3 regions of the Streptomyces sp. NPDC058470 genome follow, and region 1 is predicted to be linked to each of the others. Evidence: riboswitches for the same ligand, from Rfam matches in the RefSeq annotation. Region 1 holds a riboswitch; each other region holds the start of a gene.
What was found. A riboswitch is a leader RNA that binds a small molecule or an ion and turns the genes downstream of it on or off. The one in region 1 is predicted to bind cobalamin.

Region 1 (7,164 bases):
GTCGAGTCCACCCGGCCCCAACACCGGGCGCTCGCCCAGGAGTTGCTGACCGAGCTGCTGCCGCACAGCGGCCGGGCGCGGCGGATCGGCGTCAGCGGCGTACCGGGCGTGGGCAAGTCGACGTTCATCGACGCCTTCGGCACGATGCTGACCGCGCTCGGCCACCGGGTGGCGGTGCTGGCGGTGGACCCGTCCTCCAGCCGTACGGGCGGTTCGATCCTGGGCGACAAGACGAGGATGGAACGCCTGGCCGTCGACCCGGCGGCCTTCATCCGGCCCTCCCCCACCGCCGGCACGCTGGGTGGGGTCGCCAAGGCGACGCGTGAGTCGATCGTGGTGATGGAAGCCGCGGGCTACGACGTGGTGCTGGTGGAGACGGTCGGTGTCGGTCAGTCCGAGACGGCCGTGGCGAACATGGTCGACTCCTTCCTCCTGCTGACCCTCGCCCGCACCGGCGACCAGCTCCAGGGCATCAAGAAGGGCGTCCTCGAACTGGCCGACGTGATCGCCGTCAACAAGGCGGACGGACCGCACGAACGCGACGCGCAGGCAGCCGCACGGGAGTTGGCGGGCGCGCTCCGGCTCATGCACGGCAGGGACGCGGCCTGGACGCCGCCCGTACTGAGCTGCAGCGCCCGCGAGTCGGCCGGCCTGGACACCGTCTGGGACCGCCTGGAACAGCACCGCACGCTCCTCGACTCGTCCGGCCGGCTCGCCGCCAAACGCCGTGACCAGCAGGTCGACTGGACCTGGACGATGGTCCGCGACGAACTCCTGGGCCGTCTGCATGCCGATCCGGCCGTACGAGCCCTCGCACCTGCCCTCGAACAGCGGGTCAGGGACGGCGAGTTGACGGCCACACTCGCCGCCGAGCGCATTCTCAGGACCTTCGGCGGCAAGGACTAGCGGCTGCCGGATTCCCGTTGCCTCAGACGTCGGGCTCCCGGCGGCGACGTAACAAGGCCGCTATCGCGCAGCGCAGACAGTCATCGCCCTCGAGGGCTGTCTCTGTCTCCGGGTGGGCGGTACGCGAGAGGGCCCCCGGATGGTTCCGTGGGCCCTGGCTCGCGTGGCGGGTCATCTCAGTGGGGAGCGGCGACCGGTCGTCCCGCCGTGGCCGTCGCAGGCTTGGGATGGAGCAACCGCTCGGCCAGTTCGCCGAACACCAGCCCGAAGCCACCCCACAGGGTGATCTGTATGGCCAGCGCCGAGACGCGGAAGCGCCACAGCACGGTGGCCGGGAAGTCGGCCGGCACCTCGTTGATGACGGGCAGGAACGCGTACGCCAGTCCGATCGCGACGGCGAAGGCGGCCACCGCCGAGACGGTGGCATACCAGGTGCCCACCTTCGGGGCGAGCCGCTTGCCCAGAATGGTGGCGGCGATGGCGAGGAGCACGCTGAGCACCATCATCAGCAGGTACAGGGTGGTCCGCTTGCCGATGGTGTCGCCGTTGCCGACCGCGGGCGGGTTGGCCGGGTATTTGAGGAACGGCACGACGTACACGGCGAGCAGCGCGCTCCCCGACAGGAGCAGCGCCGTCGCCCGCGCACCGAAACGGCCCACGCGGCCGAGCGCGAAGCAGAAGGCGAGGGCGGCGATGCCGCCGAAGGCGACCCCGTAGATCAGCACACCGGTGGCGAGGCCTGCGGTGGACTGGAGGCTGCGGGAGACGAGTTCGACCTCGTGCTCGTGGCCCGAGGCATGGGCTTCCTCGAAGCTGATCGCGCTGTCGACGCTCGGCTCACCGAGGAAGTAGGCGACGATCAGGGCGAGCACGCCGGCACCGAGGCCGGCGAGCATGCCCCGCACGAGAAGGTTTCTCACTGTTGCGGAGTTCATGAGGTGCGCGGCGTCCTTCGTCAGTGGCAGGGGAAGCCGAGGAGATGGCGGGCGTCGTGCACCCACTCGTGGACTTCCTCGCCGGAGACGACGGAGGTGGCGCCCTGCTCAGCGCCGACGAAGTACAACAGGACCAGCATCAGGATGCCGAAGAAGACCGCCCAGGGGGCGATGTCCTTGAGCGGCAACTTGGCCGGTATGACGGGGATGGTGGTTGTCGGCTGGGCGACATGCTGCGCCATGGCAGGGCCTCCTCTGGGAGTTCGCGTCCCATCTCGGTGGTGCAGTGGACGACGGCCACGGGTCTGACTTGGGAAGCACCCCAAGGGCGTCCTCTTCACAGTGGCGCGACCGTGCCGGATTCTCACCAGCTTCCGTCTCGCCGTCGTCGATATCGGACCGACGGTACCGTGTGTCGCGTGCATGGCCAAGACCGCGTCACCTGGCGTGATCTTCCTCTCCTGCCTGGTGACGCGGCCGGTGCGACCCGTGGGTCACCGGTGACGGAACTCTTGCGCCCGCTGACAACGAGAGCGTCCATGCCCACTTCGCGACCGCCGACCCGAAGGTCAGGCCTTGTCCGTCTCCAGATGGCGCTGTTGCATGCGCGCGATGACGCGCTCCCGTCCCAGGCTCTTGGCCTCGCGGAGCTTGCCTTCCGCGGCGAGCAACGGAATCCAGAACAACCAGCCCCACAGGCTGTATTCGACCACTCCGCTCCACACCAGCGTCTTGTTCAGACCGAACGACAGGACGAACGTCAGCACATACGCGGCGACCCGATGGGCGAGCAGCAGGCGCAGCGGTGCGTTTCGGGGCCCCTGCAGGAGCTCGACCGCCGCGGCCAGTTCGGCGGCCCGGAGGTCTTCTCCGTCACCCTCGCCGGACTCCCCGCGGGCGGCTCGCCGCAGCGCCTCGGTGACCAGCACGCTCTGTTCCGCGACGGCTTCCTGATGAGCCTGCCCCTGAACGGCACTTGACTTCACGTCGTCCCAGTAACCGCGGCCGGCCCAGCCGGTCGCGGCATCGACGCGCTCGCGTTCGGGCGAGCCGGGCGGCGCCAACTCCTCGACCCTGGCCTGCAAGGGCACCGCACGGGCTGCACGCCCCGAGTAGGCGAAGGCGTCGGCGCGAAGGCACAACTCCAGATACGACACCAGGAGCCCGAGATCGTCCGGCGCGAGCGCGAGGCCCTGGCGATACGCGGCCTCGGCCTCGGCGTCGTGGTCGTCCTCGTCCTCCGCGGCGTGCGCCTGCCCGAGCCAGCGGAAGAGAACGGGATCCGGCCCGCACTCCTCGAGCCCCGCCTCCGCAGTTGTCCTCACAGCGGCGAATCCACCCACCGCGAAAAGCTCCGAGCACCGCTCTGCGTACTGCTGCCGTTCCACGTCGTACCGCTGCCGTTCCACGTTCCCACCCCAGTCGTCCGAACATGCACCTTCCGTAGTGATCAGTACCGTTGTCAATATCGGCTTGATCACGATGCGCAGGTCAGCGACGTACGGCGTGGATGTTCGCGAGCTACGACGAGCTGAGGGTGGGGCCCATGCCGCGCAGTTGCTGGATGGTTCCGCCGAGCTTCGCGCGGAACGGCTCGAGCATCTCCTCGGGCGCGGTGACGACCCAGCGCGAGCCGACGAGGTACTTGCCCCCGTACATGCTGGCGGTGTTCAGCCACGTCAGCTTGTACTTCTCCTCGGGAAAGGTCGTGATGGCGTAGTCCGCGTTCTCGGTGTGACAGACACCCACGCGCAGTTCATCTGCGTCGGTGCGGATCTGCACCTTGCACCCGGTCAGGTTGGCGATCACCTCGACCTTGGCCGGCGCCACGACCGCGGCCGAGGGGGCGGCGATCTCCGCCTGCCCACGATCCGCCGCGGCGTCGTCCTCGCCGCTGCCGCAGGCCGTGGCCAGCGGCAGAAAGGCCAGGCTTGCGGCGAGTGCGGCGCCACGTGCCAGGTTGCGTCCGGTGCGTCCTCGCGCTTGCTGCCGGTGCACGTCGCCTCTCCGTCTCGGGACCGCTCCCGCCCGCCCACAGGTGCGGACAGACGCATTCGACGAGGGGTACGGACGCAGACCGCCGACCGTTCAGCGCGGCCCGGGCTCCGAGCGAAGGTGCCCATGAGCGGCGCGCTCAGCCCCAAGGACCGGAATGCCCCACACGAAAAGGGCCCCCACAGGCTCTCGCCTGCGAAGACCCTCCGCACCGTCGGGACGACAGGATTTGAACCTGCGACCCCTTGACCCCCAGTCAAGTGCGCTACCAAGCTGCGCCACGTCCCGATGCGTTCGACCCACGGTGACCCGCGTGATCGTGCGAACAGAACTTTACCCCACCCCAGGGGCTGCTCCGTTAATTGCGCAAGCGCGCGACAATCAGGGTATGAGCGGGGCATCTGAGGTTCGGCAGGGCGGCGGGCGGGACCGGGACCCGGACGGGCGGGCGCGGAACGCCCGGCCGCGTGACGGACTGGGGCGGCCGTTGCCGTACGGCGCGGCCGGTGTGGAACGGCAGCCGGAGGGCCTCGTACGCAGCCCCGAGGAGACCGTCGCCGAGGCACAGGCGCTGCTGGACGGCGGAAGACCGTTCCACGCGCACGAGGTCTTCGAGGATGCCTGGAAGGCGGGCCCCGAGGAGGAGCGTGCGCTGTGGCGGGGGCTCGCCCAGCTCGCCGTGGGGCTCACTCACGCGGCAAGGGGCAACACGACGGGCGGGGCGCGGCTGCTGCGGCGCGGGGCCGGGGCGGTGGAGGAGTGGGCTTCGGGGACCGGCCGGGCACGCCCCTACGGGATGGTGCTCGTGGAGCTGGGCTCCTGGGCAAGGGAGTTGGCGGGAGCCGTCGAGCGGGACGGTACGGCGATCAGCGCGACGGCCTGGGCGCCGCGGCTGCGCGGACGGCGAGGGTGACGAAGCCGCGCGCCCTCCCTCCGCCGGGTGCGGTGGAGCCACTGTCAGTGGTGTGCGGCAGACTCTGGGTGTGCGAAAGATTCATGTCATCGGGATCGGGGCGGGTGACCCCGACCAGCTCACGCTTCAGGCGGTCAAGGCGCTGAGGGACACCGACGTGTTCTTCATCCTGGACAAGGGCGAGGTGAAGGCCGACCTCGTCCAGCTGCGCCGTGACATCCTCGACGCGCACCTACCCGAGGGGACGTACCGGCTGGTCGAGGCGCGCGACCCGGACCGCGACCGGTCCGCCGGGGGCACGGCGTACTCGCCGGCGGTCGGGGACTGGCGCAGCGCCCGAGCCGAGATCTACCAGCGCCTGATCTCCGAGGAGCTGGGCGAGCAGGAGAGCGGCGCGTTCCTGGTCTGGGGCGATCCCTCGCTGTACGACAGCACGCTCGGGATCCTGGAGGAGATTCTGGAGCGGGGTGCGGTGTCGTTCACGTACGACGTCGTACCCGGGATCAGCAGTGTGTCCGCGCTGGTCGCCCGGCACCGGACGGGCCTCAACCGGGTCGCCCGGCCCGTCCAGATCACCACCGGCCGCCGCCTCGCGGAGGGCTTCCCGGACGGCGTCGACGACGTGGTCGTCATGCTCGACGCCCATCAGGCCTTCCGGCAGTACGCCGACCAGGACATCGACATCTACTGGGGCGCCTACATAGGCACTCCCGACGAAATCCTCGCCTCGGGCCCCATTGCCGAGGCGGCTCCCCGCATCGAGCGTCTGCGCGCCGAGGCCCGGGAGCGCAAGGGATGGATCATGGACACGTACCTGCTGCGCAGGCATCCGAAGGGGTAGCACGCTCAGTAGGGGCTGGGCCCGTACGCCGGGCGGGTCGTCCCGCATGCACATGGCGCACTCCGGTGTGAAAGTGACGAATGTGACGACCACCGAGGAAACCGTGCCGCCCGCCGCGGAGGCGGCAGCACCGCCGGTGCTGGACAAGCGGCGCCGCAATGTCGTCTTCGTGACGATCATGCTGGGCATGCTCCTCGCCGCCCTGGACCAGACGATCGTGGGCACCGCTCTGCCGACGATCGTGTCGGATCTCGGCGGCGCGGCGCACATGTCGTGGGTGGTGACGGCGTACCTGCTGGCGGAGACCGTCGCCACGGTGCTGGTCGGCAAGTTCGGTGACCTGTTCGGCCGCAAGGTGGTCTTCCAGGCCTCGGCGATCATCTTCATCAGCGGTTCCTTCCTGTGCGGCCTCTCGCCGAACATGACGATGCTGATCCTCTGGCGGGCGGTCCAGGGCATCGGCGCGGGCGGTCTGATGGTGACCGCCATGGCCCTGATCGCGGATGTCATTCCGCTGCGGGAGCGCGGCAAGTACCAGGGCGCGATCGGTGCCGTCTTCGGTGTGGCCACCGTCATCGGGCCGCTCCTCGGCGGTCTGTTCACGGACCATCTGACCTGGCGCTGGGCCTTCTACGTCAACGTGCCGATCGCGATCGTCGTGGTCATCGCCGCGGCCCGCACCATTCCCGTCGTGAAGTCGGTGGTCCGCCCCGTCATCGACTATCTGGGCATCGCGTTCGTCGCGATCGGTGCCAGCGCCCTGATCCTGGCGACCAGTTGGGGCGGCAACGAGTACGCGTGGGGCTCGGGCATGATCATCGGCCTGTTCGTCGGCGGTGTGGTCGCGCTCGGCCTGTTCTGCTGGGCCGAGACCCGCGCGGCCCAACCGACCCTCCCGATGCGCCTGTTCGCCAACCCCGTCTTCACGGTCTGTTCGATCCTCAGCTTCATCGTGGGCTTCGCGATGCTCGGCGCGATGACGTTCCTGCCGACGTATCTGCAGTACGTCGACGGCGACTCGGCCACGGTCTCCGGCGTCCGTACGCTGCCCATGGTCATCGGCCTGCTCATCGCTTCCGTCTTCAGCGGCAATGTGGTCAGCAAGACGGGCCAGTACCGGATCTTCCCCATCGTCGGCTCGCTGGTGATGGCGGTGGGGCTCTATCTGCTCTCGCTGATGGGACCGGACACGAGCACCTGGCTGGCGTCGCTGTACATGTTCGTGCTCGGCGCCGGGATCGGCCTGTCCATGCAGGTGCTGACGATCGCCGTGCAGAACACCGTGCTCTACACCGACCTCGGCACCGCGACCTCCGGCGTCACCTTCTTCCGTACGCTGGGCAGCTCTTTCGGGACAGCTGTCTTCGGCACGATCTACACCAACTCCCTGAAGCCGAACCTCACCGACGGGGTCGCGGCGGCCGCCCGCACCGGCGCCGCGGATCCGGCCACGATCGCCCAGGCCTCACAGAGCCCGGAAGGGTTGAAGAGACTGCCGTCGGCGGCGGCCGAACCCATCATCAAGGCGTACGCCGACACGCTCCAGACGGTCTTCCTCTGGACGGTCCCTGTCG
Region 2 (7,164 bases), on a different contig from region 1:
GCTGAGCATCGCGCTCGCCACCGTCTTCCGCGGCATGTATCGGCGCATGGTCATCCCGGCGGGACCGCTCTATCGGCTGCCGCTTCCGGCCTACCGCAAATTCGATCGCGCATTGGCCGATTTGCACGCACTTGTCGACGAGATCATCGTCGAACGTCGCACATCTGGTCAAAAGCCGGACGATTTGCTGACAGCATTGCTGGAAGCGAAGGACGACAACGGTGACCCCATCGACGAACAGGAGATCCACGACCAAGTCGTCGCGATCCTCACCCCCGGCAGCGAAACCATCGCGTCCACGGTCATGTGGCTGCTGCAAGTCCTCACCGCGTATCCGGAACAGGCGCGGCGGATCAGCGAGGAGGTCGAATCCGTCACGGGTGGCCGACCTGTGGGATTCGGTGACGTCCGGAAGCTGTCGCACACGAACAATGTCGTCGTCGAGGCGATGCGTTTGCGTCCGGCCGTATGGATATTGACGCGGCGGGCGGTGACCGAAACCGAGCTGGGCGGCTATCGCATTCCGGCCGGTGCCGACATCGTCTACAGCCCGTACGCGGTCCAGCGCGACCCGCTGTCGTACGAGCGGCACCTCGAATTCGACCCCGACCGTTGGCTTCCGGAACGGTCCAAGGACGTGCCGAAGCACGCGATGCGACCGTTCAGCGTCGGCAACCGGAAGTGCCCGAGCGACCACTTCTCGATGGCCCAGCTGACCCTCATCACGGCGACGGTCGCGTCCAGGTGGCGCTTCGAGCGGGTGTCCGGCTCCAATGACGCGACACGCGTCGGCATCACCCTGCGGCCGCACCGGCTGCTGCTGAAGGCCCTTCCGCGCTGATCCCGCGTCCGTACTGGCGCACGTTCAGGCAGCCTGCGGGCCCCTGAACGTGCGCCGGTACGCCTGCGGGGTCGTCCCCAGACTCCGTACGAACTGATGGCGCAGCGCCGCCGCGTTCCCGAACCCCGTGCGGCCCGCGATCGCGTCCATTGTCTCGTCCGACGCCTCCAGGAGGTCCTGGGCAAGCAACACCCGCTGGCGCAGGATCCAGCGGTAGGGCGTGGTGCCCGTCTCCTGCTGGAAGCGGCGCGCGAAGGTGCGGGGCGACATGTGGGCGCGGGCCGCGAGCTGTTCGACGGTCACCTCCTCGTCCAGGTGGCGCTCCATCCACACCAGCACCTCGCCGACCGTGTCGCACTCGCTGCGCGGCAGCGGTCGCTCGATGTACTGGGCCTGGCCCCCGTCGCGGTGCGGCGGCACCACCATGCGCCGTGCGATGGCGTTGGCGACCTCCGGCCCGTGTTCCTTGCGCACGATGTGCAGGCAGGCGTCGATCCCGGAGGCCGTGCCTGCCGAGGTGATCACCGGGTCCGCGTCGACGTACAGCACGTCCGGCTCGACGATCGCGCGCGGATACTGCCGGGCGAGCATCTCGGCGTGATGCCAGTGCACGGCGCAGCGCCGCCCGTCCAGGAGCCCGGCCGCGCCGAGCACGAAGGCCCCGGAGCAGACACTGAGCACCCGGGCGCCACGGTCCACCACCCGGCGCAGGGCGTCGAGCAGCTCGGGCGGATAGTCGCGTACGGCGTAGGCCCTGCCGGCCGGTACGACGACCAGGTCGGCCTCCTCGAGGCGGTCCAGGCCGTAGGGAGTGGAGACCGTCAGTCCGGGGACATGGGTGCCGAGCGTCGACCCCTCGGCCGAGACGGCCGCGAAGTCGTACACGGGCAGCCCCTCGTCGCCGCGGTCGAGACCGAACACCTCGCAGACGACGCCGAGTTCGAAGGGGTGTACGCCGTCGAGCAGGGCGACGGCCACGTTCTTCAGCACGACTTCACCTCGTCCGGTGGTTCGGTCCGGCCTGTCCGGCGTCCTCGGCCGGGAGTCCGGGAGTTGGTCCCCGGGCAGGCACAGCAGGGGGTTTACCAGTGTGCCTCAGAAGTGGCAGTAATTCGAGGGTGTGCGGCAGTCCTGCCACTGACCCCGGCGGGCGATCGGCGCGACAGTGGAGGACATGAACGCACTCACAGACACACTCACCGTCCTCGGAATCCTCCTGGTCCTGGCCCTTCCCGCACTGGTCGGATACGCCCACGAATGGCGTATCGACCGGCAGCTCCGGGCGGCGGCCGTGCGCCGGTCCGGCCAGCCCTCGGCCGAGCGTGACCTGCGCGGTCTCACCACGAACGATGTCGCGCGTGCGGCGTGAGCGGCGACGAAAAAGCGGCATGAGACGCAAAGAAAAAAGTGACCGCCCCCGGCCTCACGGCCCGGGGCGGTCCCTGTGACAGCGGTAGTTCCTAGAAGTCCTCGTCCAGATCGACGGTGCCTTCCACCGCCACCTGGTACGCGGACGCGCGGCGCTCGAAGAAGTTCGTCAGCTCCTGGACGCCCTGGAGCTCCATGAACGAGAACGGGTTCTCCGAGCCGTACACCGGGGCGAAGCCCAGGCGCTGGAGGCGCTGGTCGGCCACGCACTCCAGGTACTGGCGCATCGAGTCGGTGTTCATGCCCGGCAGACCCTCACCGCACAGATCGCGCCCGAACTGCAGCTCGGCCTCGACGGCCTCCCGCAGCATGTCGGTCACCTCCTGCTGAAGCTGCTCGTCGAAGAGCTCCGGCTCCTCCTTGCGGACGGTGTCGACGACCTCGAACGCGAAGGACATGTGCATCGTCTCGTCGCGGAACACCCAGTTGGTGCCGGTCGCCAGGCCGTGCAGCAGACCCCGGCTGCGGAACCAGTAGACGTACGCGAAGGCGCCGTAGAAGAAGAGCCCCTCGATGCACGCGGCGAAGCAGATCAGGTTGAGCAGGAAGCGGCGGCGGTCGGCCTGGGTCTGCAGGCTGTCCAGCTTCTCGACCTCGTTGATCCACTTGAAGCAGAACTCGGCCTTCTCGCGGATGGAGGGGATGTTCTCCACCGCGTCGAAGGCGGCCGTGCGGTCGTCCGGGTCGGGCAGGTAGGTGTCCAGCAGCGTCAAGTAGAACTGGACGTGCACCGCTTCCTCGAAGAGCTGGCGGCTCAAGTACAGCCGCGCCTCGGGGGAGTTGATGTGCTTGTAGAGGGTCAGCACCAGGTTGTTCGCCACGATCGAGTCGCCCGTCGCGAAGAACGCGACCAGACGGCCGATCATGTGCTGCTCGCCCTCCGACAGCTTCGCGAGATCGGCGACGTCCGAGTGGAGGTCGACCTCCTCGACACTCCAGGTGTTCTTGATGGCGTCCCGGTAGCGCTCGTAGAAGTCGGGGTAGCGCATGGGGCGGAGGGTGAGTTCGAAGCCCGGGTCGAGAAGGTTCTTCTGGGGGGTACTCACTGGCAGGCCTCGCAGGAATCGGGGTTTTCGAGGGAGCAGGCGACGGCGTCCTCGTCGGGGGTCGCCTGCACGGGGATGGTCTTCTCGGGCTGCGCCTGCGCCTGTGCCGCGCGGGCGATGCGGGTCGCCGGGCGGGAGCGCAGGTAGTACGTCGTCTTCAGGCCCGACTTCCAGGCGTACGCGTACATCGAGGAGAGCTTGCCGATGGTCGGCGTCTCCAGGAAGAGGTTCAGGGACTGCGCCTGGTCGAGGAACGGGGTGCGGGCCGCGGCCATGTCGATCAGGCCGCGCTGCGGGATCTCCCACGCCGTGCGGTACAGGTCGCGGACGTCCTGGGGAACCCAGGTGAAGCCCTGCACCGAGCCGTTGGACTCGCGCAGCGCCTCCCTCGTCTGCGCGTCCCACACGCCGAGCTTCTTCAGCTCAGCCACCAGGTAGGAGTTGACCTGGAGGAACTCGCCGGAGAGCGTCTCGCGCTTGAACAGGTTCGACACCTGCGGCTCGATGCACTCGTAGACGCCCGCGATGGAGGCGATGGTGGCGGTGGGCGCGATCGCGAGGAGGAGCGAGTTGCGCATACCGGTCTTGGCGATACGTTCCCGCAGGGTCGTCCAGCGCTCGGGCCAGGTGAGTTCGGTGTCGTAGTGGTCCGGGTGCAGGACGCCACGGGCCGTACGGGTCTTCTCCCACGCGGGGAGCGGGCCGTTGCGCTCGGCGAGGTCCGCGGAGGCCTCGTACGCGGCGAGCATGACGCGCTCGGCGATACGGGTGGAGAGCGCCTTGGCCTCCGGCGAGTCGAAGGGCAGCCGCAGCTTGAAGAAGACGTCCTGGAGGCCCATCGCGCCGAGGCCGACCGGGCGCCACCTGGCGTTGGAGCGGCCCGCCTGCTCGGTCGGGTAGAAGTTGATGTCGACCACGCGGTCCAGGAAGGTGACCGCGGTGCGGACGGTCTCGTCCAGACGCTCCCAGTCGATGTCACCGGCCGTCGTGTCGACGAACGCGCCCAGGTTCACCGAGCCCAGGTTGCAGACCGCCGTCTCGCCGTCGTCCGTGACCTCCAGGATCTCCGTGCAGAGGTTCGAGGAGTGGACGGTGTGGCCCGGCTCCGCCGTCTGGTTGGCGGTGCGGTTGGCGGCGTCCTTGAAGGTCATCCAGCCGTTGCCGGTCTGCGCGAGGGTGCGCATCATGCGGCCGTAGAGGTCACGGGCGGGAATGGTCTTCTTGGCGAGCCCCGCTTCTTCCGCCTTGCGGTACGCCGCGTCGAACTCGTCGCCCCACAGGTCGACCAGTTCGGGCACGTCGGACGGGGAGAAGAGGGACCAGCGGGCGTTCTCGTTCACCCGGCGCATGAACTCGTCCGGGATCCAGTGCGCCAGGTTCAGGTTGTGCGTACGGCGGGCGTCCTCACCGGTGTTGTCGCGCAGCTCCAGGAACTCCTCGATGTCGGAGTGCCAGGTCTCCAGGTAGACCGCGGCCGCGCCCTTGCGCCGGCCGCCCTGGTTCACCGCGGCGACCGAGGCGTCGAGGGTCTTCAGGAACGGGACGATGCCGTTGGAGTGCCCGTTCGTGCCGCGGATCAGTGAACCGCGTGAGCGGATACGGGAGTACGACAGGCCGATGCCGCCCGCGTGCTTGGAGAGGCGCGCGACCTGGTGGTAGCGGTCGTAGATGGAGTCCAGCTCGTCCAGCGGGGAGTCGAGGAGGTAGCAGGACGACATCTGGGGGTGGCGCGTACCGGAGTTGAAGAGGGTGGGGGAAGAGGGGAGGTAGTCGAGGCGGCTCATGAGGCGGTAGAGGGCCGCGACCTCGTCGAGGGCGCGGGTCGTGTCGTCCTCTGCGAGGCCCGACGCCACGCGGAGCATGAAGTGCTGGGGCGTCTCGACGACCTTGCGGGTGATCGGGTGGCGCAGGAGGTAGCGGCTGTGCAGCGTGCGCAGGCCGAAGTAGCCGAAGCGGTCGTCGCCTTCAGTGTCGATCAGTGCGTCCAGGCGGGCGGTGTGCAGGCGTACGAAGTCCGCTGTGCGGTCGGCGATGAGGCCCTCGCGATGGCCGACGGTGACCGAGTCGGAGAAGGTCCGCACGCCCTGAGAGGCGGCTTCCGCCGCGATACTGACCGTCAGGAGCCGGGCGGCCAGCCTGGAGTAGACGGGGTCCTCGGAGATCAGGCCCGCCGCGGCCTCGGTGGCCAGTTCGCGCAGCTCCGCAGCGATTTCGGAGGCCCCCCGTGCGGAGCGGCCGCGCAGCGCGGCGGCGGCGACCCGGCCGGGGTCGGCGCCGGAGAGGTCGGCGGTGAGGTCGGTCAGGGTCCGCAGCAGTGCGGTACCGGGGCCGTCCGTCTCCACCGGGGCCTGCTGCGTAGTCGCTGAGGCCGGGTCGACTGGCGCGATGGTCACGTGGGGCTCTCCCTCGCTGGGCACGGGGCCTTGGGGAGGGTGGCGGGGCACACGAGCGCACGCTCTTGGGCAGCGATGCGCCGCGTCCACCGGCCCATTCCGCGAGGCCCGGACGTCATGTCACCCGGGCCGGCTGGCCGGGGCGCACTGTCGGCAGGTCCTCGGACTTGACTCCATACGCGAACGAACGCGCATAAGTACACCGTTGCGGGACAGTTCCGGATTTGCACCGGATTCCCCTGCGGCGACAGCGAGCATGAGCATACATCTTGTGTCGGGTAGCGGTGGCACCCCCACATGTTGTGTCGGGTGGTTGGCTGCCGGGGGTTCGTCGTGGGTCGGGGCCGTACCGGAGCATCCGTCCTCGGTCAGGCGCGGAATCGGTCGGCCATGAGGGGGGCGGCGTTGACGCGCCAGCCGCTGCGGGCGGACGTTCCGGCACGTCCCCTTCTGCCGGGGAGGGGGCATCTTTTAGCCCGTCCGGCGTTTGAGGACGAGGCCGTTCAGGCCGATAGCGGGGGTCTGGGGGCGCAGCCCCCAGGTACGGGACGGGTAGGGGCGGAGGGGGCGAAGAAGATCTCCCTCTCCGCCCCCCGCCGGTGGTTAGTGCGTTGTTCCCGCCGTCGCCGGCGGGAGTTCCACCTGTACGCCCTTGTCGCCGGCGTCTGCCGTGTAGTCCTCGGGGCTTGTCTCGTCGATGCCGTCGGGGGCGTTGAAGGCGCGGAGGGCGAAGGTGAGGATCACGGTCACCACGACGTTCAGGACGAATGCCGTCAGGCCGATGTAGCCGATCTCACCGATGCCGGGGATCTCCTTGGAGCTGCCGCCGAAGTGCTTCTGCGTGGGGGAGGCCACGCCGTACGCGGCGAGGGTGCCGTAGAGCATGCCGACGGCCCAGCCCGCGAGGAGGGCCCAGCGGTGGAACCAGCGGGTGAAGAGGCCGCCGACCAGGGCCGGGAAGGTCTGCAGGATCCAGATGCCGCCAAGGAGCTGAAAGTTGATGGCGACCGTCTTGTCCATGGTGAGGACGAAGACGAGGGCGCCGACCTTCACGAGGAGGGAGACCAGCTTGGAGATCTTCATCTCCTGCGCGGGAGTGGCGTCCGGCTTGATGAAGTCCTTGTAGATGTTCCGGGTGAAGAGGTTCGCTGCCGCGATGGACATGATGGCGGCGGGGACCAGGGCGCCGATGCCGATCGCCGCGAAGGCCACGCCCGCGAACCAGTCCGGGAACATGTTCTCGAAGAGCTGGGGGATCGCCAGCTGGGCGTTCTCCACCTTCACCCCGGCCGCGATCGCCATGAAGCCGAGCAGGGCCAGGAGGCCCAGCATGAGGGAGTACAGAGGGAGGATCGTGGTGTTGCGACGGATCACCTCGCGGCTGCGGGAGGAGAGCGTCGCCGTGATCGAGTGCGGGTACATGAACAGGGCCAGCGCCGAGCCGAGGGCGAGGGTG
Region 3 (7,164 bases), on a different contig from region 1:
GCCCCTGGGCCGCTGCTACATCAGCGGAGTGAGGAAGCGGCGCAGGATCTCTTCGTAGCCTGCCGGGTCGGCGTTCCACATGGCTCCGTGCGGGGCGTCCGGGACCGTGTGCAGGGTGACCAGCTCCGGGCGGCGCTCGGCGAGGCGGCGGGAGGGGCCCCACGGGGCGATGGTGTCGTCCGGGCCGTGCATCAGCAGGGTCGGCACCTTGAGGTGGTCGGGATGCGCGGCGTTCTCGATACGGTCGCCGCGCACTCCCGTTCGGCCCTGGGCGGCACGCACCGCGAGCGGCAGCAGAGCACTGGGGGTGTGGCGGGCGGTGGCGAGGGCGCGCAGCGTGGTCTCCCAGTTGAGGACGGGCGAGTCCAGCACGAGGCCGGAGATCCGCTCCCGCAGCGCGGAGTGCGCGGCGGCGCGCAGGGCCATGGTGGCGCCGGTGGACCAGCCGAAAAGGACGACCTGGTCGGCGCCGTAGCGCACGGCGTAGCGGATCGCCGCGTCGACGTCGCGCCACTCGGTCTCGCCGAGGTGGTTCAGGCCGTCCGGGGAGCGGGGTGCGCCGAGGTCGCCGCGGTAGGCGAGGTCGAGTACCGGGAACTGGTGGCGGTTCAGGAACTTCAGCACGTTCATGGGGTGTTCGCGGGTGGCGCCCAGGCCGTGCACGGTGATCACCCAGGTGTCGCGGAAGCCGGGCACGAACCAGGCGGGCAGGGCGCCGAGTTCGCCGGGGACGTCGACGTCGGCGTGGTCGAGGCCGAGGGCGGCGCTCGGGTTGCCGAGGTGCACGTTCGGGGTGAACCACACCTTGTCGCCGGGCTCCAGGGTGCCGTGGGTGACGCGTTCCAGGCGGCGTACGACGGTGTCGGCGGAGTGCGGCACGCTCTCCATGACCGGGCCGACGACCGCGTGGGAGCCGTCGCCGGCGAGACCGTACCTGCCCGGGCGCAGCGAGGCCAGGTCACGGGTGAGCGTGATCCCGCCCGCTGCCGTGGCGTGCACGGTGAGCCGGGGCTCGGTGGGCAACGGCCTGCCGGGCGGCGCCTTCAGCGCGGCGTCGCTGGCGAACCGGCCCGCCACGACGGAGGCTGCGCCCGCGGCGATGGCTACGGTGACGGCTGCGGCCGTCGCTTTGACAGTGCGCACGCGTCCAGTCTCCCGGGGGAGCTCGTTATCGGCCAGCGGGGGCGGGGCTTGGGATGACGTCTCCCCGGCGGGTATGGGGCTGCTGTTTCCGGCGGCGCGTGTGATTCGGCGGCGGGCGGAGAGGTCGGCTGTACACCGGGGCCGTCCGGCGTCGGCAGCCTGCCGTCGCCCATGCGTGGCGGGCAGACCCGGGGCGCATCATTCACCGACGCCGGTCCGCCGGAGTTGATGCTTCGCCGACGCCCTGCCGACGCACCGCCGCGGCACCCGCGGCAGGCTCCGGCACCCGCGGCAGGCTCCGGCACCGCCTGCCCGCGTGACGGGCAGACCCACCGACCCGCCACACCTGACTCACCGACACCAAGCCGCCGGAACCGACCTTCCCAACAGAACACCCGCACAAGCCACACACCGTCGCCCACGCAGGGCGACCAGACCTGTAGACCCGCCGCACATGACTCACCGACACCAAGCCGCCAGAGCCGACCTCCCACCAGGACACCCGGGCAGGGTGCACACCGTCGCCCGCGTGGGGCGGGCAGGCCCCGGGCCACCGGATGGTTCGGCACCGCCGGATCGGTGCGTCTGGGCCGAGCACCGCTGCGGCGGGAGGAACTGCCACCGGCGGGACGAAGCAGAGCGCCGCTCGGCGGAGGCAGCCAGAGGCAGCAGCAGCCCCCGCCCCCGCACGGGGAGCGAACCCCAGCCGACCCGCTGGCCCGCTGGCCCGCTGGCCTACAGGCCTACAGGCCCAGCGACCTACAGGCCCGCTGGCCTGCCCACCTACTGGCCCGCCGACCTGTCGACCCGCCGCGCCGACCCGCTGCCCTGCCGACCCGCCCGCCGACCCGCTGCCCTGCCGACCCGCCCGCCAGCCCGCGCACCCGCCGACCCGCGGGCCCGCGGACCCGCGTCGCCGACCGCCTCGCCCGCCCGCCCCCGGGCGCAGCCCACCGGCCGCCCGACAAGGAACTCCGCACCCCAGGAGCGCAGCCCCCACCCCCTACTCCCGTTGCCCGTACCCCCTCAGCCGGTCCCCCGCCTCCTCCACCTGCTCTCGTGTCAGGAGCGTGGGTGACAGGCCGGGTACGGAGGAGGCGGTCAGCCAGACCTGGCACATCCATTCCAGCTGGGCGGTGCGGTCGTAGGCCTGGCCGAGGGACGTGCCGTAGGCGATCGTGCCGTGGTTCTGGAGGAGGCAGGCCGTGCGGTGGGTGAGGGCCTGGCGCATGTTCTCGGCCAACTCTGGGGTGCCGTAGGTCGCATAGGGGGCAACACGGACCGGGCCGCCCAGGTCGCCCGCCATGTAGTGGATCAGGGGGAGTTCGGGGACGAGCGTCGAGACGGCCGTCGCGTGCGGGGCGTGGGTGTGGACGACGGCGCGTGCGTCGGTGGTGCGGTAGACGGCGAGGTGCATGGGCAGTTCACTAGTCGGAAGGAGCGAACCGCGCACCTGCCGCCCGTCGAGGTCGACCCCCACGGCGTCGCCGGGCGTCAGCCTGTCGTAGGGCACCCCCGTCGGTGTGACCAGGACGGTGTCCCCGACGCGTACCGAGACGTTGCCCGAGGTACCGACGACCAGCCCCTCGGCCACCGTGCGCCGCGCCGTGGCGACGAGCTCGTCCCACGCCCGCTCCTCCGCGCCCCGGGCGTCCGGAGCGTGCCGCTCACGCGCCACCTGCGCGCCCTCCCGTCCGCCCCGATCGCCCCGTGCGTCCCGCCGCTGCTCAGCCATGCCGCGATCCTGCCAGGCCCCGGAGTCAACACGGCGGCGGCGAGGGCACTTTAGGGCGGAATCCCTTCGTCCGTAAGATCGCATAGGGGCATACATCGCCCCCTGAGGGCAATTGGCCGGAGATCGACGAGTTTTCGATGATCTTCCAGTAGCCTCTGGGGGTTTTGTCACGCACGTCGCCATTCCGGGGGAAATATGGCCCGTGGTAACAGACCGTCCCGCCATCGCGCCCGCGTCGTCGCGGCCACCGTCACAGCACTCACCGTCGGGGGGACCGCTCTCGCCGAGGTTCCGGCCTCCGCGGCCGGCAAGCCCAAGGGGCACGACGTCTCCTCGCACCAGAAGAACGTCGACTGGCAGAGCGCCAAGGCGAAGAGCGCACAGTTCGTCTACGTCAAGGCGACCGAGTCCCACACCTACCGCAACCCGTACTTCAGCCAGCAGTACAACGGGGCACGCAACGCGGGCATCATCCGCGGCGCCTACCACTTCGCCCTGCCGAACAAGTCGTCCGGCACCGCCCAGGCCGCACATTTCGTGCGCAACGGCGGTGCGTGGCGGGCGGACGGCTGGACGCTGCCGCCCGCGCTCGACATCGAGTACAACCCGTACGGCACGAACAAGTGCTACGGCCTGACCAAAGCCAGGATGGTGAGCTGGATCAAGGCCTTCAGTGACGAGGTCAAGCGGCAGACCGGACGCCGTCCGGTGATCTACACGACCACGCACTGGTGGAACACCTGCACCGGCAGCAGCAGCGCCTTCGGCGCGAACCACTCCTTGTGGCTCGCGCGCTACGACTCGGCGACCGCGGGCACCCTGCCGGCCGGCTGGTCCTTCTGGACCTTCTGGCAGTACGACAACAGCGGCAGCCTGCCGGGCGACCAGAATCTCTTCAACGGATCCACGACCCAGCTCAAGAAGCTCGCGAAGGGCTAGGCCGACAGGACCTAGTGGAACTATCGGAACCCAGCATTCCGCCTGTGTTCGAGACATCGGACCGGGCCAGAGCCGCCCCTCCAGCACAATTGGAGGAGCGCTCGCCGTAGAGACACTCGAAAGCCCGCCCAAGTTCATCTTCCGTTCACCCAGGTTGCCTACGGTCCTCGTGCCACTGACGTCAAAGAGAAGCCTGGGTAAATGGAACACATCACGCTCCTCCTCGGAATCGTGATCGTTACCGCTCTCGTGTTCGATTTCACGAACGGTTTCCACGACACCGCCAATGCGATGGCTACGACCATTTCGACCGGTGCTCTCAGACCCAAGACGGCGGTGGCCATGTCCGCCGTGCTGAATCTCGTCGGTGCGTTCCTCTCCGTGGAGGTCGCCAAGACGATCTCCGGCGGGATCATCAACGAAGAGGGCATCCGCACCGAAGTGATCTTCGCGGCGCTCGTCGGCGCCATCCTCTGGAATCTGCTGACCTGGCTTCTGGGTCTGCCCTCCAGTTCCTCCCACGCACTCTTCGGCGGCCTCATCGGCGCCGCGGTCATGTCGGCCGGCTGGTCGTCGGTGAACGGCTCGACCGTCGTCACCAAGGTGCTGCTTCCCGCGATCGCCGCGCCCGTCGTGGCCGGACTCGCCGCGATGCTGGCCACCCGGCTGACGTACAGGATCGGCAGCCGCGCCGACGAGAAGGCGACGGCCAAGGGCTACCGCGCCGGGCAGATCGCCTCGGCGGGCCTCGTCTCGCTGGCCCACGGCACGAACGACGCGCAGAAGACGATGGGCATCATCACCCTCGCGCTGGTCACCGGCGGTGTGATCGCGCCGGACTCGAACCCACCCACCTGGGTCATCGTCTCGGCCGGTATGGCCATCGCGCTCGGCACCTACCTGGGCGGCTGGCGCATCATCCGCACGATGGGCAAGGGCCTCACCGACCTCGCGCCGCCGCAGGGCTTCGCCGCCCAGACCAGCGCGGCCACGGTCATCCTGGCCTCCTCCCACCTGGGCTTCTCGCTCTCCACCACGCAGTCCTGCTCCGGCGCCGTGATGGGCTCCGGTCTCGGCCGCAAGGGCGGTGTCGTCCGCTGGTCGACCGCGCGCCGCATGTTCATCGCCTGGGGCCTCACGCTCCCGGCGGCCGGCCTGGTCGGCGCGGGCGCGGAGTTCCTCACCAAGCAGGGCACCTGGGGCATCGTCCTGACGGGCGCACTCCTGGTGGCCGGCGCGGGCACCATCTGGAAGCTGTCACGCCGCCAGCCGGTGACCATCGACAACGTCAACGAGGTCACCGCCGAGCCCTCGGGCGTCGTCACCGTGGCGATCGCCGCGGTCACCCCGCCGCCCGCGGGTCCGCTCACCGGCGAGCTGACCGGCGAACTGAAGGCCACCATCCCGTCCCCGGACGCGGAGCCCACCTCTCCGGCCACGGTGTAAGGAACGAACAGCATGCACATCGACTGGGCAGCCCTCGGCTCCGTCTTCGGAGTCAGCCTCGTGACCACCGTGGCCCTCGTCGGCCTCTTCACCCTGGGCATCGTCGGCCTCTCCAGGCGCGAGTCGGCCTCGGCACAGGGCGGCTCCGCCGCTCTCGCGGTCACCGGCGCGTACGCCTGCTTCGCCGCCTGCGCGGCGGCGGTGGCGTACGGGATCTATCTGATCGTCGCCTGACGGCCATTCCGGGACCGAACCGCACAAGCAAGGCATCGCCTCGGGTGGGGCGTGGGATGTGTCAACGTCCCACGCCCCACCCGTATGTGGGCCTTCGCACACTCTCCCTCCGCAGGTCAACAGCAAGTTGACGGGTCTTCCAACGCCGTGGTGGACTGCCGGAGCCAAGTACGACGGCACGAGAGGAAGCCGGTGCGAATCCGGCGCGGTCCCGCCACTGTCACCGGGGAAGGTAGTCCCCGGAAGCCAGGAACTCCCACCGTCGGTCTCTTCGAACCAGGGCGTGGACACCCTGAGTGAGGACATATCGCCATGCGCGGCTGCCCAGGTGCCTTGCGAACGACGGTTGTGCCCGACCTGACGGTCGGCTGAACCGGTGCGTGCCGATCGCGTCTTCGCGTACGGCGCCGCCGCCGGCCTCCTCGGTGATCTACTGCTCGGCGATCCCCGCCACGGGCATCCGGTCGCCGCGTTCGGGCGGGCCGCGGGAGCCGTGGAGCAGGTGCTGTGGCGGGACGACCGCGGGTGGGGCGCGCTGCACACGGCCGTGTGTGCGGGCGGTGCCACCGTGCTCGCGGCGCTCGCGAGTCATTCCGTACGGGGATCACGTACCGCCTCCCTCGCGCTGACCGCCGCCGCCACTTGGGCCGTCGTCGGGGGGACCTCGCTCGGCCGAGAGGCCCGGGCGATCGGCAGCGCGCTGGAAGCCGGCGATGTCGAGCTGGCCCGGGAGCGGCTGCCGCATCTGTGCGGGCGGGATCCGCAGGCGCTCGACGCGGACGGGATCGCGCGGGCCGTCGTCGAGTCCGTCGCCGAGAACACCTCCGACGCCGTGGTGGGGGCCCTCGTGTGGGGGGCCGTTGGTGGTGTGCCCGGGCTTGTCGGGTTTCGGGCCGTGAACACGCTCGACGCCATGGTCGGGCACAAGTCAGCCAAGTACCGGCGCTACGGCTGGGCCTCCGCGCGGCTCGACGATGTCGCGGGCTGGCCGGGGGCGCGGCTCACCGCTGCCCTCGCCGGCGCTGCCGGAGGCGATCCGCGGGGCGCCGTACGCGCGTGGCGGGTGGACGCCTGCAAGCATCCGAGCCCGAACGCCGGGCCGGTGGAGGCCTCGTTCGCGGGGGCGCTCGGGGTACGGCTGGGCGGGACCCTCGCGTACGGCGGACGGGTCGAGCACCGGCCCGTTCTGAACGGCGGGGGGCGCGCCGTCGCGGTCGGTGACATCGAGCGGGCCGTACGGCTGTCGCGGCGCGTGAGCTGGCTCGCGCTGGGTGTGTGTGCTGCCGGACGGCTCCTCATGAAGGGGCGTGCCTCGTGAGCGGCGGGCTGCTGGTCGCCGGGACCACCTCCGACGCGGGCAAGAGTGTCGTGACCGCCGGGATCTGCCGGTGGCTGGTGCGGCAGGGCGTCAAGGTGGCGCCCTTCAAGGCACAGAACATGTCGCTGAACTCGTTCGTGACGCGGGAGGGCGCCGAGATCGGGCGGGCCCAGGCGATGCAGGCGCAGGCCGCGCGCGTGGAGCCGACCGCGCTCATGAATCCCGTACTGCTGAAGCCGGGGAGTGACCGGAGCAGTCAGGTCGTGCTCATGGGGAAGCCCGTGGGTGAGATGAGTGCGCGCGGCTACCACGGCGGGCGGCAGGAGGCGCTGCTAGGGACCGTGCTGGA

Region 2: it holds a riboswitch for cobalamin, as region 1 does, so the genes downstream of both, ACFWP7_RS18720 (ribonucleoside-diphosphate reductase subunit alpha) here and ACFWP7_RS19870 (CbtB domain-containing protein) in region 1, are expected to answer to the same signal.
Region 3: it holds a riboswitch for cobalamin, as region 1 does, so the genes downstream of both, ACFWP7_RS25505 (cobalamin biosynthesis protein) here and ACFWP7_RS19870 (CbtB domain-containing protein) in region 1, are expected to answer to the same signal.

The regions. Positions count from the first base shown of each region.
Region 1 is NZ_JBHXMF010000025.1:56,141-63,304, reverse strand. It holds gene meaB (methylmalonyl Co-A mutase-associated GTPase MeaB) at 1-906, shown strand, start outside; gene ACFWP7_RS19875 (CbtA family protein) at 1,083-1,841, opposite strand; gene ACFWP7_RS19870 (CbtB domain-containing protein) at 1,862-2,083, opposite strand; cobalamin riboswitch at 2,119-2,260, opposite strand; gene ACFWP7_RS19865 (hypothetical protein) at 2,411-3,250, opposite strand; gene ACFWP7_RS19860 (hypothetical protein) at 3,363-3,839, opposite strand; tRNA gene ACFWP7_RS19855 (tRNA-Pro) at 4,051-4,124, opposite strand; gene ACFWP7_RS19850 (DUF309 domain-containing protein) at 4,225-4,749, shown strand; gene cobF (precorrin-6A synthase (deacetylating)) at 4,820-5,590, shown strand; gene ACFWP7_RS19840 (MDR family MFS transporter) at 5,673-7,164, shown strand, end outside.
Region 2 is NZ_JBHXMF010000023.1:43,355-50,518, reverse strand. It holds gene ACFWP7_RS18740 (cytochrome P450) at 1-841, shown strand, start outside; gene ACFWP7_RS18735 (GlxA family transcriptional regulator) at 866-1,831, opposite strand; gene ACFWP7_RS18730 (hypothetical protein) at 2,016-2,210, shown strand; gene ACFWP7_RS18725 (ribonucleotide-diphosphate reductase subunit beta) at 2,302-3,258, opposite strand; gene ACFWP7_RS18720 (ribonucleoside-diphosphate reductase subunit alpha) at 3,312-5,708, opposite strand; cobalamin riboswitch at 5,843-5,989, opposite strand; gene mctP (monocarboxylate uptake permease MctP) at 6,312-7,164, opposite strand, start outside.
Region 3 is NZ_JBHXMF010000036.1:54,167-61,330, forward strand. It holds gene ACFWP7_RS25480 (alpha/beta hydrolase family protein) at 16-1,143, opposite strand; gene ACFWP7_RS25485 (class II aldolase/adducin family protein) at 2,147-2,878, opposite strand; gene ACFWP7_RS25490 (lysozyme) at 3,074-3,817, shown strand; gene ACFWP7_RS25495 (anion permease) at 4,019-5,263, shown strand; gene ACFWP7_RS25500 (hypothetical protein) at 5,276-5,497, shown strand; cobalamin riboswitch at 5,632-5,773, shown strand; gene ACFWP7_RS25505 (cobalamin biosynthesis protein) at 5,874-6,815, shown strand; gene ACFWP7_RS25510 (cobyric acid synthase) at 6,812-7,164, shown strand, end outside.